Regions from separate parts of the Kitasatospora sp. NPDC001225 genome, predicted to be linked through region 2. Evidence: predicted binding sites of a transcription regulator. Region 2 holds the regulator's gene; the other holds the start of a gene.
What was found. Region 2 encodes HspR, which represses chaperone genes until heat shock. Its sites were predicted from a motif close to TTGAGNNNNNNNNNCTCAA; they were not measured.

Region 1 (3,374 bases), on a different contig from region 2:
CGATCTCCAGCTCGCCGAACCGCAGGCTGCCCAGCGCGGGCGTGCGGGCGGCCTGCTGGGCGCGCTCGACGCGGCGCAGCAGGACGTTGACGCGGGCGGCCAGTTCGCGCATCGAGAACGGCTTGGTCATGTAGTCGTCCGCGCCGACGCCGAGGCCGACCAGCAGGTCCGTCTCGTCGTCGCGGGCGGTCAGCATCAGCACCGGCACCGGGCGCTGGGCCTGGATCCGGCGGCACACCTCCAGGCCGTCGAAGCCGGGCAGCATGATGTCGAGGACCACCAGGTCCGGCTGCCAGGTGTGGAAGCCGTCGACCGCGCCGGGGCCGTCGTGGGCCACGGCGACCTTGAAGCCCTCGGCGCCCAGCCGGGCGGCGATCGACTCGGCGATCGTGGGCTCGTCCTCCACCACCAGGACTCTGCGCTGGCTGCTCACAGTGCCGCCGGCGTTGTGGTTGTCCTGCTGAATCTCTGTCACGGTCACGCCACCGCCCCCAGGGCTGCGGGCCGGCCACCTGTGGGGATGGCGGGGCTCCGCTCGTAGTCTTGTTCCGTCGTGGACTGTGCCGGGTCCGCCGTCCCGTCGCGCGATCGGGAGCCGAGGACGGATGGTCGGCCGCCCACTTCTCCCGCGCACTTCGCAGCGTACGGACAGCGGATGCTTCCCGGCAGGTGGACCGGACGTTTCCGGCCCGTGGGCCGGCTGTCGGGCCGCCCTCGGACCCACTGCACGAGTGGGCACGGGCCGATACCTTACCCGTCGAATTTTCTCTGCGTAACGGTACGTATGCAGTGCAGTTGACGCCAAGTCGCCGGTCAGAGGCCCTGGTGCCCCGTTTATGGGGAGAAGGTCTGGACCAATGTCGGGAATCCGGCGGTCCGCTACGGCGACGGTCTTCACGGGCTTCTTTCAGGTGCCTCTCAGAACCTCGACGTACCGTGGCCACGTGAGCGCCCGGCCGGGCGGAATCCGCGGCGCGCGCCGGTACGTTGGGCATCCGGCGGGGAGCCGGTGGCTGCGGCGTGGAGCGGAGGCGGCATGGCGGGACTCGGGCGGGGTGCCGACGGGTACGGGAGTGCGGGGGCGCCGTACGGAATGCTCCGCCTCGGGCTGCGCACCGGCGTCCTGGAATGGCTGCTGGAACGGGTGCCGACGCCCCGGAGAACGCCCTTCACGCTCGGGTACCTCGCCGTCGTGGGAGCCACCACGACCTTCGCCCGGCTCGCCGATCCGGAACTCGTCCAGCGTCTGCAGGAGGCCTCCAGTTCGGACGGCCACAACCTGCTCCAGCATCCTTTGCGCGCCCTTGTGCTGAGCGGGTTCTGGGTGGCCGGCGAGGTGTGGATGCCGTACCTGTGGGGATTCGCCCTCACCCTCGCCCCGCTGGAGCGCAGGGTCGGCCCGGCCCGGGCCGCGGCGGTGTTCGCGGCCGGGCATGTCGCGGCGACGCTGCTCTCCCAGGGCGTGGTGATCACCGCGGTGGAGACCGGGCGGATGGCGCCGGAGGCGATGGACTACCTGGACATCGGGGTCAGCTACGGCGTGCTCGCCTGCCTGGGCGCGGTGGCCGGGCTGCTCTCCTGGCGCGGGCGGCTGCTCGCGCTGGGCGGCGCCGGGCTGATGATCGCCGAGCAGATCGCCACCGACAAGGACGTGATCACCGGGGTGGGGCACCCGGCCGCGGTGCTGACCGGGGTCGCGCTGTGGCGCTGGCTGCGCCGGGCCGAGCGGCGCCCGCCCCGGCCGCGCCCGGCCGCCGCGACGGCCGCGGGCGCTGCGCCCGCGCGGGTGCGTGCGGCGCGCTGACGCCTGTGCGTTAGGCGCGTCTGCGCCGTCGCCCGGTCGGACCTCCCTGGACTCGCGGGGCTCCCCGTCGGGACTTTTCGAGGCGTGTCCGGTGCTCTTTTGACGAAGTCGGGTGCCGCGCTTTCCCCGCCGATTCCTGTTCGCTCACGGCGAACAGGGGGCCGGGAACATCCGGCGCTCGTGAAGCCTTAGTCAGGTCGACTCAAGTTCACTGACTGGGGAGAGATCATGGCATCGACGTCCACACCGCTCACCCTGCCCGTGCTGCCGCTCGACGACGAGGTCGTCCTGCCGGGCATGGTCGTCCCGCTGGACCTGAAGGACACCGAGGTGCGCGCCGCCGTCGAGGCCGCCCGGGCCGCCGCCACCGGCGCCGGCAAGCCGCAGGTCCTGCTGGTCCCGCGGGTGGACGGCTCGTACGCGGCGGCCGGCACGCTGGCCACCGTGGAGCAGGTCGGCCGGCTGGCCGACGGGGAGCCGGCCGCGCTGGTGCGCGCCGTGCGCCGGGTCCGGATCGGGGTCGGCACCACCGGCCCCGGCGCCGCCCTCTGGGTGGAGACCACGCCGTTCACGGAGTCCTCGGTGGGCACCCCGGTGGCCGGCCGGGCCGCCGAGCTGGTCAAGGAGTACAAGGCGCTGTCCACCCAGTGGCTGCGCAGGCGCGGCGCCTGGCAGATCGTCGACCGGGTGGCGCAGATCGAGGGCGTCGGCGAGCTCGCCGACAACATCGGCTACGCGCCCTTCGCCACCGCCGAGCAGAAGCTCAAGGTGCTGCTGGAGGCCGACCAGGTCGCCCGCCTGGAGTACGCGCTCGCCCTGCTGCGCGACCACCTCGCCGAGGAGGAGGTCAACGACACCATCCGCAAGGACGTCGAGGAGGGCGTGGCCAAGCAGCAGAAGGAGTTCCTGCTCCGCCGCCAGCTGGAGGCCGTCCGCAAGGAGCTGGCCGAGCTGAACGGCGACCCGGCCGACGAGGAGGGCGACTACCGCGCCCGGGTCGAGGCCGCCGACCTGCCGGAGAAGGTCCGCGAGGCCGCGCTCAAGGAGGTCGACAAGCTGGAGCGCTCCTCCGAGCAGTCGCCCGAGGGCTCCTGGATCCGCACCTGGCTGGACACCGTCCTGGAGCTGCCCTGGAACGAGCGCACCGAGGACGCGTACGACATCGCCGGCGCCCGCGCGGTGCTGGACGCCGACCACGCCGGCCTGGCCGACGTGAAGGAGCGGATCGTCGAGTACCTGGCCGTCCGCAAGCGCCGGGCCGACCAGGGCCTTGGGCTGATCGGCGGCCGCCGCGGGGGAGCGGTGCTGGCCCTGGTCGGGCCGCCCGGAACGGGAAAGACCTCGCTCGGAGAATCGGTGGCCCGCGCCATGGGCCGGAAGTTCGTCCGGGTCGCGCTCGGCGGCGTCCGGGACGAGGCGGAGATCCGCGGCCACCGGCGCACCTACGTCGGCGCGCTGCCCGGCCGGCTGGTGCGGGCGATCAAGGAGGCCGGCTCGATGAACCCGGTCGTCCTGCTCGACGAGATCGACAAGGTCGGCTCCGACTACCGGGGCGATCCGGCCGCCGCCC
Region 2 (3,374 bases):
AGCGCGACCGGCTGACCGTCCGCGAGATCGCCGTCTCCAACATCCTGGAGTCGCTGATCCCGGTCCTGGACGACATCGGCCGCGCCCGCGAGCACGGCGAGGTCACCGGCGGCTTCAAGTCCGTCGCCGAGTCGCTGGAGACGGTCGTCGCCAAGCTGGGCCTGCAGCAGTTCGGCAAGGAGGGCGAGCCCTTCGACCCGACCATGCACGAGGCGCTGATGCACAGCTACTCCTCGGACGTCACCGAGGACACCTGTGTCCAGGTCCTCCAGCCCGGCTACCGCATCGGCGAGCGGATCATCCGCCCGGCGATGGTGGCCGTCGCCGAGCCCCAGCCCGGCAGCCAGGCGTCCACGGACGCCGAGGCCAAGTCCGCCGACGCGGACAAGTCCGACGGTGGCTCGGACAGCTGACAACCTGTGACGGGTGACAACCAGTGCGCTGCGGAGTCGTACGCCGGCCAGTACGGCGGCCGGCTCCGCAGCGCGCTGTCAGCAGTCGTGCTCGCAGCCGCTGTTGACAGCTCAGTGACGATGGACATCGGGAGGTGGCGTACGCCATGAGTGGCAAGGACTTTGTCGAGAAGGACTACTACAAGGTCCTCGGCGTGCCCAAGGACGCCACCGCCACCGAGATCAAGAAGACCTACCGCAAGCTCGCGCGCGAGTTCCACCCCGACGCCAACAAGGGTGACGCCAAGGCCGAGGAGCGGTTCAAGGACATCTCCGAGGCGTACGACGTCCTCTCCGACGAGAAGCGCCGCAAGGAGTACGACGAGGCCCGCAGCCTCTTCGCCAACGGCGGCTTCCGGGCCGGCGGCGGCCCCGGCGGCACCGGCAGCTACAGCTTCGACTTCGGCGACCTCTTCAGCGGCAGCCAGGGCGGCGCCGGCAGCGGGGGCGGCATCGGCGACGTCTTCGGCGGCCTCTTCAACCGCGGCGGCACCCGGCAGGCCCAGCCCCGGCGCGGCGCCGACGTCGAGACCGAGGTGACGCTCTCCTTCGAGGAGGCGGTGGACGGCGCGACCGTCCCGCTGCGGATGACCAGCCAGGCCCCCTGCCGCAGCTGCAACGGCACCGGCGCCAAGACCGGCACCACCCCGCGGGTCTGCCCGACCTGCGTCGGCGCGGGCACCGTCAGCCGCGGCCAGGGCGCCTTCGCGCTCTCCGAGCCGTGCAAGGACTGCCGCGGCCGAGGCATGATCGTCGACGACCCGTGCACCGACTGCCACGGCAGCGGCCGGGCCAGCTCGGCCCGCACCATGCAGGTCCGCATCCCGGCCGGCGTCCAGGCCGACCAGCGCATCCGGCTCAAGGGCAAGGGCGCACAGGGCGAGCGCGGCGGACAGCCCGGCGACCTCTACGTCACCGTGCACGTCGACCCCCACCCCGTCTTCGGCCGCAAGGGCGACAACCTCACCGTCACCGTGCCGGTCACCTTCCCCGAGGCCACGCTCGGCGCCACCATCGAGGTGCCCACGCTGAACGGCCCCGCCGTGAAGCTCAAGCTGCCCCCGGGCAGCGCCAACGGCCTCACCATGCGCGCCCGCGGCAAGGGCGCCACCCGCAAGGACGGCACCCGCGGCGACCTCCTCGTCACCGTCGAGGTCGTGGTGCCGCAGCACGTCACCGGCGACGCGCTGAACGCCCTCGAGCAGTACCGCGAGGCCACCGCCTCCGACGATCCGCGCGCCGCCCTCTTCCGGGCGGCGAAGGGAGCGTGACGACCAGATGTCCCCGATGAACCCGATCGACCCCGACACCCCGATCGGCCCCGGCCTCGGCGAAGGCCTGCCCGGCACCGGCCCCCGCCGCACCCGCCGCGCCGCCACCGCCCCGCCGGCGTACGTCCTCACCGAGGACACCCCGGTGTACGTCATCTCCGTGGCCGCCGAACTGTCCGGCCTGCACCCGCAGACCCTGCGCCAGTACGACCGCCTCGGCCTGGTCTGCCCCGACCGCACCGCCGGCCGCGGCCGCCGCTACTCCGCACGCGACATCCAGCAGCTGCGCGAGGTCCAGCGGCTCTCCCAGGACGAGGGCATCAACCTGGCGGGCATCAAGCGGATCATCGAGCTGGAGAACCAGGTCACCGCCCTCCAGTCCCGCGTCACGGAACTGGTCGACTCCCTGGAAGGCGCCGCCACCGCCCTCCAACAGCGCGAGGCCGCCGTCCACGCCTCCTACCGCCGCGACCTCGTCCCGTACCAGCCCCCCACCCCGCAGTCCAGCGCCCTCGTCGTCTGGCGCCCCAAGCGCTGACCGGGCACCCACCGGCCGCCGGCCCCTCCTCTCGGGGGGTGCCGGCGGCTGCCGTGTGGTGAGAGAGTGACACCCTGACAAACTGACCGAACGGTCGCACGGTCGACGTGCCGCAGGATTCGCAGCCTAGACTTCAGGGCCGACAGATCCTGAACAGCCCCGGATGGACGGCAAGGAGCCGAAGATGAGTGGACGGGCTCAACTCGGTCCCACCGCGGGTGGGACTCCCGCTCTGTCACCCGAGGCCCGGGCCCTCTACCTGGAGATCGTCAGGGCCGGCGGGCGGGTTTCCTCGGAATCCAGGTGCCACCAGCCCAACACGCTCACCGAACTCCTGGAGATCGGGCTGCTGATGCCCGATGCCGACGAACGCAGCGACTTGGTCGCCGTCGATCCAGCACAACTCTCGGCACGACTGAGCGGTACTTGGCAGCGCCAGGCCCTCGACCTCCTGTCCCGGGCGGTTTCCCTTCCGGTTGAACTCCAGGAGCTTTCCCAGGAATTCCATGCGCCGGAAAAGAGCAGTGGCGCGATCGAATACGTCCAGGGCAAGGTTCTGATAAACCAGAGAATCGACCAACTCATGGCGGCGGGGGTCGAAGAAGCTCTTGCCCTGCAACCGGGCGGACCACGCCCGCCCGAACTGCTGGCCTCGATGATCGAACGCGACCTCGATGCACTGAACAGTGGCACGGCCATGCGCACCATCTACCACGCCAGCACGCGCTACCACCAACCCACCAGGGACTACGTGGCCAGACTTGCGAAGGCCGGTGGGCAGTTCCGCACGCTGGACGAGCCGTACACGCGACTCATCGTCATCAACCGGCGGGCAGCTGTCATACCGGTGGCCGACGACATGACGCTGGCAGCATTCATCTTCGAACCGGTGATCGCCAATTATCTGGCAGAGGAAGTATTCGAACCAAGCTGGAACAGGGCTCTCGAATTCGACGGCAACCGCGCTGTTCCCCAGCAAGTAGTGTCGCGGCTCCGCCAGACCATCATCGACCTGCTGCTCGCCGGGATCAACCACCGGGTCATCGCACGCCGCCTGGGCATCAGTGAACGAACTCTCGCCCGGCACATAGCCGAAATGCGCGAAGACTACAA

Region 1: the regulator HspR is predicted to act here: its motif matches at 1,992-2,010, upstream of lon (endopeptidase La).

What each region holds. Positions count from the first base shown of each region.
Region 1 is NZ_JBSFJC010000005.1:54,365-57,738, forward strand. It holds gene ACWDCZ_RS02740 (response regulator transcription factor) at 1-475, opposite strand, end outside; gene ACWDCZ_RS02745 (rhomboid-like protein) at 1,037-1,804, shown strand; gene lon (endopeptidase La) at 2,033-3,374, shown strand, end outside.
Region 2 is NZ_JBSFJC010000001.1:120,210-123,583, reverse strand. It holds gene grpE (nucleotide exchange factor GrpE) at 1-413, shown strand, start outside; gene dnaJ (molecular chaperone DnaJ) at 560-1,723, shown strand; gene ACWDCZ_RS00530 (heat shock protein transcriptional repressor HspR) at 1,731-2,261, shown strand; gene ACWDCZ_RS00525 (helix-turn-helix transcriptional regulator) at 2,425-3,374, shown strand, end outside.